Regions from separate parts of the Clostridium sp. LXY-7 genome, predicted to be linked through region 1. Evidence: riboswitches for the same ligand, from Rfam matches in the RefSeq annotation. Region 1 holds a riboswitch; each other region holds the start of a gene.
The links. A riboswitch is a leader RNA that binds a small molecule or an ion and turns the genes downstream of it on or off. The one in region 1 is predicted to bind S-adenosylmethionine.
Positions count from the first base shown of each region.

Region 2: it holds a riboswitch for S-adenosylmethionine, as region 1 does, so the genes downstream of both, ACI48Q_RS06840 (methionine ABC transporter ATP-binding protein) here and ACI48Q_RS10055 (homocysteine synthase) in region 1, are expected to answer to the same signal.
Region 3: it holds a riboswitch for S-adenosylmethionine, as region 1 does, so the genes downstream of both, metK (methionine adenosyltransferase) here and ACI48Q_RS10055 (homocysteine synthase) in region 1, are expected to answer to the same signal.

Region 1 is NZ_JBLLJL010000002.1:612,254-615,530, forward strand. It holds gene ACI48Q_RS10045 (helix-turn-helix transcriptional regulator) at 1-32, shown strand, start outside; gene clpP (ATP-dependent Clp endopeptidase proteolytic subunit ClpP) at 85-669, shown strand; SAM riboswitch class I at 1,032-1,132, shown strand; SAM riboswitch class I at 1,230-1,345, shown strand; gene ACI48Q_RS10055 (homocysteine synthase) at 1,622-2,908, shown strand; gene metF (methylenetetrahydrofolate reductase [NAD(P)H]) at 2,976-3,277, shown strand, end outside.
Region 2 is NZ_JBLLJL010000001.1:1,438,341-1,441,617, reverse strand. It holds gene ACI48Q_RS06845 (methionine ABC transporter permease) at 1-420, opposite strand, end outside; gene ACI48Q_RS06840 (methionine ABC transporter ATP-binding protein) at 423-1,385, opposite strand; SAM riboswitch class I at 1,567-1,682, opposite strand; gene ACI48Q_RS06835 (hypothetical protein) at 1,795-2,145, opposite strand; gene ACI48Q_RS06830 (hypothetical protein) at 2,168-2,491, opposite strand; gene ACI48Q_RS06825 (hypothetical protein) at 2,545-3,171, opposite strand.
Region 3 is NZ_JBLLJL010000004.1:168,270-171,546, forward strand. It holds gene ACI48Q_RS13980 (hypothetical protein) at 1-174, shown strand, start outside; tRNA gene ACI48Q_RS13985 (tRNA-Thr) at 319-393, shown strand; tRNA gene ACI48Q_RS13990 (tRNA-Tyr) at 400-484, shown strand; tRNA gene ACI48Q_RS13995 (tRNA-Val) at 491-566, shown strand; tRNA gene ACI48Q_RS14000 (tRNA-Thr) at 592-666, shown strand; tRNA gene ACI48Q_RS14005 (tRNA-Tyr) at 673-757, shown strand; tRNA gene ACI48Q_RS14010 (tRNA-Val) at 764-839, shown strand; tRNA gene ACI48Q_RS14015 (tRNA-Thr) at 865-939, shown strand; tRNA gene ACI48Q_RS14020 (tRNA-Tyr) at 946-1,030, shown strand; SAM riboswitch class I at 1,131-1,231, shown strand; gene metK (methionine adenosyltransferase) at 1,416-2,591, shown strand; gene recD2 (SF1B family DNA helicase RecD2) at 2,805-3,277, shown strand, end outside.

The sequences.
Region 1 (3,277 bases):
GAATAGAAAGCACAATGAAGATGGCCGCTTAATAAATGTATAATATTTAGCTAATATATTAATGTAAATGAGGAGTGAGTTTTAATGAGTTATGTACCTGTTGTTGTAGAGCAAACTGGCCGTGGAGAGTATTCCTATGATATTTATTCAAGGCTATTAAATGATAGAATAATTGTATTGAGTAATACTATAGATGATTCTACTGCAAGTCTAATTATTGCTCAAATGTTATATTTAGAATCTGCAGATCCAAATAGGGATATTTATTTTTACATAAATAGTCCAGGTGGATCAGTTACCGCTGGCTTTGCAATTTATGACACAATGCAATATATAAAATCAGACGTTTCCACCATATGTATGGGTTTAGCTGCAAGTATGGGGTCTTTCTTGTTAGCTGCTGGTGCAAAAGGAAAGAGATTTTCATTGCCAAATAGTGAAATATTAATTCATCAACCTAGCAGTGGAGGAATGCAAGGTCAAGCTACAGATTTAAAAATACACACAGATTGGTTATTAAAGACAAAAAGCAAAATAAATAGAATTTATAGCGAAAACACAGGGCAACCTGTGGAAAAGATAGAAAAAGATATGGAGAGAGATTTCTTTATGTCAGCAGAAGAAGCAAAGGAATACGGTTTAATAGATGGAATATTCTTAAGAAAATAGCTTATTTAGTACAGTATATTAGATCCCATGTGAGTAACAAGATATAGAGATGAGTAAATACTAATAACAACTTAAAACGCATCAAAAACATAAGTCTCTATAAAGGAGGAAAGGTAGCTCTTGTCTAAGAGCTACCTTTTAGGATTTTCTGAATGCATTAACGGTAAAGAACTCAATTCTAAAGGGAAAGTACAGCATATAAAAACATTACCACATTAAAGTAATAAAGTAAATACAAATTTAGGATATTAAGTAATATTATTAAGAATATGAATTGTTTGAATTATTGTAGAAGACATTTATGAAATATTACCATTGACAATTTATCAGATAATTGTTATAATTTTAGAAAATTAATAAAAATCTTATTAAGAGAGGCGGAGGGATAGGCCCTATGAAGCCCAGCAACCAGTATTTAATTATACATGGTGCTAAATCCTACAGCAATGCTGAAAGATAAGGAATAATTGTTATTAAACCTCTTTCAAGCAAAGAGTTTTTTTTATTTTAATTAAAGCTATGAAGTTTTAATTAAAAGTTATACAAAATTTAATAAGATACTCTTATCAAGAGAGGTGGAGGGACTGGCCCTATGAAACCTCGGCAACCTTCAGACCCATTTGTCTGAAAAGGTGCTAAATCCTACTTAGGTGTTTTACCTAAAGAAAGATGAGGGAGAAGATATTTACTTCATAAAGCTAATTAATATAGCTCTCTTTCATCAAAATTATTTGGGAAAGGGGGCTTTTCTTATTTTTAAAGATGAATATTTATTATAGATTTACAAGGTTAAAATTTATTTAATCAGTGGAAATAAAAAGTAATTTTCAACGCTGAATTGTTTAATTTAAATGAAATTTATTCAAAAATTAGGCTTTATTTTAATATAGTGTTGATAATGAACTACCATTTAAAACAAAGCTAAAAATTAATATATTGAGGAGAGATTAAAATGAGTGAAAGAAAGTTAAAATTTGATACATTACAAGTACATGGAGGACAAGAGCCAGACCCAACTACAGGTTCAAGAGCAGTTCCACTATACCAAACTACCTCTTACGTGTTTAATAGTGTTGAGCATGGAGCAAACCTATTTGCACTAAAGGAAGAAGGAAATATTTACACAAGGATCATGAATCCTACCACTGATGTATTTGAAAAAAGAGTTGCTGCTCTAGAAGGTGGAATAGGTGCCTTAGCAGTGGCTTCAGGCTCTGCAGCAATAACTTATGCAATTTTAAATATTGCAGGTGCAGGAGATGAAATAGTTGCTGCCAGCACTTTATATGGAGGCACTTATAATCTTTTTTCAACTACTCTTCCTAACTATGGTATAAAAACTGTTTTTGTTAATCCAGATGAATCAGGAAATTTTAAGAATGCTATAAATGAGAATACTAAGGGAATTTACATTGAAACCATAGGAAATCCGGGGATAAATTTAATAGATATTGAAGCAGTAGCAGAAATTGCTCATGAAAATGGACTTCCACTAATTGTTGATAATACCTTTGGCACTCCTTATCTTATAAGACCTATAGAATTTGGAGCAGATATAGTTGTTCACTCTGCTACTAAATTTATTGGAGGTCATGGAACTTCCATAGGAGGAATTATTGTAGATTCAGGAAAGTTTGATTGGATAGGCAGTGGTAGATTTAAAGGTCTTACTGAACCAGATTCTAGTTATCATGGTATAAGATATGCTCAAGATGTAGGACCAGCTGCATTTATTACCAAGGCTAGAGTTCAACTATTAAGGGACACAGGGGCAGCTATTAGTCCTTTTAATTCCTTTTTATTCATTCAAGGGCTAGAGACCTTATCCCTAAGAATAGAAAAACATGTAGCTAATACAAAAAAGGTAGTAGAGTTTCTTAATAGTCATACTCTTGTATCTTGGGTTAACTATCCAAGTCTAGAAGGAAATAAATATTATACATTAGCACAAAAATACTTACCAAAGGGTGCAGGCTCTATTTTTACCTTTGGAATTAAAGGTGGAGTAGAGGAAGGAAAGAAATTTATAGAAAACCTCGAAATATTTTCTCATCTTGCCAATGTGGCAGATGCAAAATCCTTAGTTATTCATCCTGCAAGCACCACTCATAGCCAACTTAATGAAGAGGAACAAAGGGCCGCTGGTGTAACCCCAGATATGATAAGATTGTCAATTGGTATAGAGGATGTGGAAGATATAATATACGACTTAAACCAAGCCCTAAATAAAACTAGATAGTGCAGAATTCATCTAGATAATATGAGAACTATATAAGTACATTAAGATAATGCAAAGGAGATAAAACATGTATATTAAAGATTTATTTGAAGAAAAAAGAGTAGTACTATCCTTTGAGATTTTCCCTCCAAAGGTTACTTCCCCAATAGAGACGGTTTATAGCACAATAGAGGCTTTAAGTCGTCTTACCCCAGATTATATAAGTGTAACCTATGGTGCAGGAGGAAGTACTAATGATAATAGAACCTGCGAATTAACTTCTTTAGTTAAAAACAAATATGGAATAGAACCACTAGCACATCTAACCTGCATAAACTCTAGTATAGAGCAAATAGATAATGTTTTAGAAAATTTAAAGAAAAATTCTGT
Region 2 (3,277 bases), on a different contig from region 1:
AAGTGCTTCTTTAAGCATTATTTTAAATATAATTTGGCTATTAGTAGCTCCAAAGGATTTTGCTGCCTCTACTATGGAAGCATCTACCTCTTTCAGTGCTCCCTCTATTACTCTAGTTACAAAAGGTGCCGCTGCAATGGTTAATGGTACTATTGCAGCCATTGTACCTATAGATTTCCCTACAATTAATCTAGATATTGGAGCAACTACTACCATAAGAATCACAAAAGGAAAACTTCTTAAAATATTTACAACCATATCTAAATTTTTATATATAAGTTTATTAGGTTTTAATCCCGAAGGTTCTGTTAATATTAATAATATTGCAGGAAAAAATCCTAAAATCAATGAAAACACTGTAGACAACAATACCATGATAAAGGTATCTCTAATAGCGGGTATCAATATATCCAATGCCATAACTACAACACCTCCCATTGAAATTTATTTGTCTCTAGATACTTTATAATCTTCTCTTTATTATCTTTTGATAAATTTATTACTAAACTACCTAAAATACTGTTTCTAAATTTTTCTAACTTTCCCCAAACTATAGAAAAGTCCACATCTAGTTCTCTACTCATTTTAGTTATTAGACATTTATGGCTTACTTCTGTTGGAAAAAATATTTTTATGTTAACCCCTTCTTCAGGAATTACATCTTCATCTTCTTCTCCAAGAAATTTTCTAAGACTTAATCCAGGATTTAAGAATAACTTTTCTACATAACCTTCTGCTTTCACCCTTCCATCCTCTAATAATAGTACCTTCTCACAGATTTCTTTAATAACTTCCATCTCATGAGTAACCACAACTATAGTTATTCCAAGAGTTTTATTTATTTTTAATAATAGCTGTAAAATATCTTTAGTAGTTTTAGGATCTAGAGCAGAAGTAGCCTCATCACAAAGTAATATTTTAGGATTTAAGGTCAATGCCCTAGCAATAGCAACCCTTTGTTTTTGTCCACCACTTAATTGCTTAGGCTTATAATCACGTTTATCCTCCAAACCAACTAGTTTTAATAATTCCCCTACCTTATCTTCAATATATTTCTTTTCATAACCCCATATTTCTAATGGCAGAGCTATATTCTTGTATACACTTGCCCTGTTTAATAGGCTAAAATTTTGAAAAATCATAGTTATGTTTTTTCTAAATTTTCTTAACTCATCATGAGTTAGATTTTTTATTTCTTGGTCCATTACTTGTAATACTCCAGAGTCATAAGTTTCTAATCCATTTATACATCTCAATAAGGTTGATTTTCCTGCGCCACTATGTCCTATAATTCCATAGATTTCTCCTTGCTTTATAGAAAAAGACACATCCTTTAAAACTTCCAGTTTATTAAAATTCTTTCTTAAATCTGCAACTTCTATCATTACTACATCCCCTCCTAAATATATTTCTTCCTATCTAAATTCAAATAATTATTACTAATGTAAAACCTTTAAAATCTAGTTATATTATTGGCCACTAACAAACTAAATTTTATCAATAAAATAAATAAAAGCACTAGAGAACAAATTCCCTAGTGCACAATTCCATGCATGGCTATTTATCCTCTTATCTCTCAGCATAATACTGCAGGATTTAGCACCATTATATGCAAACGCTAAGTTTAACATACAGGTTGCTGGGTTTCATAGGGCCAGTCCCTCCACCGCTCATGATAAGTTTTATTTAATTTTTATCTTGTTACTTATTATATATACATCCCTACATCTTGTCAATATATTTCTAATATTTTTTTAAAATTTCCTTATAACATTAACATAACAACATTCAAAATTAAGTACTTACTATAATATTAAATCTTATGCCTTTTTCATCTATAGAAAAGGCATAAATATTAGTAATTTTACTTTCTAAATTTATAGAATGAAAAATATTCTTAATTTCACTTATAAAGCCTTCATAATATATTTCAATATCTACACTATCATCATATAGCTGAAGATTTCCGACCCTTATTCCTTCAGTCTCATATAGATTTTTAACACATTCAGTTACATTGAAGGGTGCTCTAGACTCTTCACTGATATAGTTATTATTACAATAAGCTCTATTGTTTTTTAGCTTTTCCATATTTAATAATAGAATTGCATAAAAAGCACATAACAATATTAAAAGAATGCACATAACTATACTAATCCATTTATACTTAGAGATTCTCATTTTTTATATTCATTCTTACCTTAAAGAATTCCTTTCCTTCATTCTTTGTTACTTCACCTACTTCTAATAAATTAAAGCTAGCTTCCAATGTGCTAATTTTATATAAATAATCATTAAAATCAGTTACATAAATTTCAATAATTATATCTTGTTCTTGAAAATAAAGATTTTTAATATACCCTTCTAAACTCTCTATATGGCTAGCTAAATATTCATAGGGATATGTAATATCAAAGGCATTAATATTACTCTGTGTTTTTTCCAGATCCTTTAATGCATCTAATTCTCCTATTCCTTTAATTATGTTCATTATCATAAATCCTCCAATTAAGGTGGATATAATTAAAATTATTTTACTTTTTCTTACATAGTCACTTTCTTTTCTTTTTTTATACCATTTTGGATAAAATTTGCCCTGCATTTCCATACCTTCTTAATGTTATTTTTATTTATTATAAACTCATAAAACTGAGATTCACTAGGTGTATTAAAGTTTATAACATGAAAATTTTTTAGATATCTATAAAATAATCCATCATCTAGAGTCCTATGTTTCAATATAAAATTTGCTAAGGGATAATCCTTTCCCACAATATATATGGGTAGTGTTTTGTTATCTTTCTTATATAACCTATTATAAAATTCCAACAAGTCTTCATGAAAATTAATATTGGAATTATGAAATACCTTATTTAATTGTAATATCTTGTCTACCACATAGCATACATAGGTATACTCTCTAAAACTCATAACTATTACATATTTATTATGTTTAATGAATTCTTCATAAAACCTTATAAAATAATTTTGAACTAAATCTACAGAAATTATATTTATTCTTTCATAAGATTTCTCACTGTTAAGACTTAGATTTTCAATGTTAACACAATATAAGAATAACCTAATCCTATTATGTGTTTTTTCTTTTATTATATAGTCGAAGGTTATATTTTCTATAGATTGAAATCTATTTAATACTTCATTTTCCATAATATTCTCCAAGCTTTTTTTTCCTACTCCAGGAATAATTAATTCTTCAATAAATAACTCTTCACCTTCGATTATAAAATATCCATTCTTGTTATTAAAATTGCTA
Region 3 (3,277 bases), on a different contig from region 1:
GAAGACTTATCAAATAGAGATATTGAAAAAATAAGCGAGTATATAGAGTATAAGAATGAAAAAATAGGAGTGGAAAAAATAATAGAAATTGTAAAAGAAAAACTTAAACCTAAAGATGTTGAATATGTTTTGAAAGTATTCTCTAGATATATAGATTTTAGTAGCCTTAGATAAGAACAAGAGTGCAATGTAAATAGAAGTATTCATTAGAAAAATAGAAGGAGAGTAAAATAATCATCCCAAATGGGTAAATTTGAATTTGAAAAAGTAAAACTAAAATTGTATACTATAACTTGTCAAGTTTATAAATCGGGATTTGCTGGCATGGCTCAACGGTAGAGCAGCTGACTTGTAATCAGCAGGTTGTAGGTTCGATTCCTATTGCCAGCTCCAAAATGTGGAGGAGTTCCCGAGTGGCCAAAGGGGGCAGACTGTAAATCTGTTACGTTTCGTTTCGATGGTTCGAATCCGTCCTCCTCCACCATATTATGGTCGCATAGCTCAGCTGGGAGAGCATCTGCCTTACAAGCAGAGGGTCACAGGTTCGATCCCTGTTGTGACCACCATTAAACTAATAATTAAATAATATATGCTGGCATGGCTCAACGGTAGAGCAGCTGACTTGTAATCAGCAGGTTGTAGGTTCGATTCCTATTGCCAGCTCCAAAATGTGGAGGAGTTCCCGAGTGGCCAAAGGGGGCAGACTGTAAATCTGTTACGTTTCGTTTCGATGGTTCGAATCCGTCCTCCTCCACCACAATATGGTCGCATAGCTCAGCTGGGAGAGCATCTGCCTTACAAGCAGAGGGTCACAGGTTCGATCCCTGTTGTGACCACCATTAAACTAATAATTAAATAATATATGCTGGCATGGCTCAACGGTAGAGCAGCTGACTTGTAATCAGCAGGTTGTAGGTTCGATTCCTATTGCCAGCTCCAAAACTTGGAGGAGTTCCCGAGTGGCCAAAGGGGGCAGACTGTAAATCTGTTACGTTTCGTTTCGATGGTTCGAATCCGTCCTCCTCCACCATAAAAAAATATCACTTTTGTGATATTTTTTATTTTGAGAATAATCAAATTGACATGCTTTTCATATTATGATATTATGATGTTGTAAAAATAATTAATAACTCTTATCAAGAGAGGTGGAGGGATACGGCCCTGTGAAACCCGGCAACCGGTGAATTATCACCATGGTGCCAATTCCAGCAGACATACTGCGAGATAAGAGAGAGTAGTGTATTGTGATAGCTAACCTCTTCTTAATCTTAAGAAGAGGTTTTATTTTGTTTGTATGTATTATTAAATTAAATTTTTATTATTGGAGTCTTAACTTATATTATAAGTTTTTATTTGCCTATTGGAATTTAATATGTGAGAACTCCAGATAAAAAAATCAGAGAGGAGATAAAGAAATGAGAAGATTATTTACTTCAGAATCAGTTACAGAAGGACATCCAGATAAAATGTGTGACCAAATATCAGATGCTATTTTAGATGCTATTTTAGAAAAGGACCCAATGGCTAGAGTTGCTTGTGAAACAGCGACAACAACAGGAATGGTTTTAGTTATGGGAGAAATCAGCACTAAATGTTATGTAGATGTACAAAAAGTTGTTAGAGAGACCATTAAAGAAATAGGTTATACTAGAGCTAAATATGGATTTGATTGCAATACTTGTTCAGTGTTAACCTCTATAGGTGAACAATCAGGGGATATTGCAATGGGGGTTGATGAGGCTTTAGAAAGCAAAAAGGGTGAAATTAATAAAGAAGATGCTATTGGTGCTGGAGATCAAGGTATGATGTTTGGTTTTGCATCAAATGAGACAGAAGAATTTATGCCACTTCCAATTGCTATGGCTCATAGATTAGCAAGAAGATTGTCAGAAGTTAGAAAAGATGGTACTTTAAATTATTTAAGACCTGATGGAAAAACTCAGGTAACAGTTGAATACGAGGATAACAAACCAGTAAGAGTAGATGCAATAGTTATTTCAACTCAACATGATCCAGAAATAGAGCGTGAACAAATTGAGAAGGATTTAAAGCAATATGTAATAGCTAATATTGTTCCAGCTGAACTATTGGATGATAATACTAAGTATTATATAAATCCAACAGGAAGATTTGTTATTGGCGGTCCACAAGGAGATTCAGGATTAACAGGAAGAAAAATTATAGTAGATACTTACGGTGGATATGGTAGACATGGTGGTGGAGCATTCTCAGGAAAAGATCCAACTAAGGTTGACAGATCTGCGGCTTATGCTTCAAGATGGGTAGCTAAGAATTTAGTTGCTGCAGGAGTTGCTGATAAAATAGAAATAGCATTAGCGTATGCTATAGGAGTAGCTAAACCTGTATCTATAGCAGTTGATACCTTTGGAACAGGAAAAATTAATGATGATAAAATTGTTGAATTAATAGAAAAGGTATTTGACTTAAGACCAGCAGCTATAATAAGACAATTAGATTTAAGAAGACCAATATATAAACAAACAGCTGCTTATGGACATTTTGGTAGAAATGATTTAGATTTACCGTGGGAAAGATTAAATAAAGTTGATGATATTAAAAAATATTTATAATAAAACAGAGTGAACTTTATGGTTCGCTCTTTTTTTATAACTTTGTCTTAATATAGTGTTGATAATGAACTATATAAAACAAAATCGTATTTATAAAAAATTTTGATTTAATAGGACTGAGAATAGTAAATAATATAAATATAAAAAAGTACAGCTATAAATATGCTTCAGATGCTATAATTAATAGAAGAAAATATTTAGGAGAGATAAAGTATGATAGTTATGGAAGTTGTGGCGGATAATATAGTTTTTAAAAATGAAGAAAATGGATATGCCATAATTAGAGCTATTCACGGAAGAGAAAATATCACCATGGTTGGTACTATGGCTTATATTGTTGAAGGAAATAAATATAAGGTAACAGGAGAGTGGGTTAATCATCCTAAATTCGGAAAACAATTTAGAGTAGATAATATAGAAGAAATAGTTCCAACTACATTATCGGGCATAGAAAAATATTTGGCCAGTGGTATTATAACTGGTATTGGACCAATAACGGCAAAAAAAATAGTGGAGTTTTTTGGAACTAAAACCTTAGAGGTTTTAGATAATGATATAAAAAGACTAAATGAAATAAAGGGAATAGGAAAAAAGAAAATCGATACAATAATAGAGTCTTATGCTAGTCAAAGAGCTACAAGAGAAATAATTATATTTTTTCAAAAGTATGGGATATCTGTAAATAA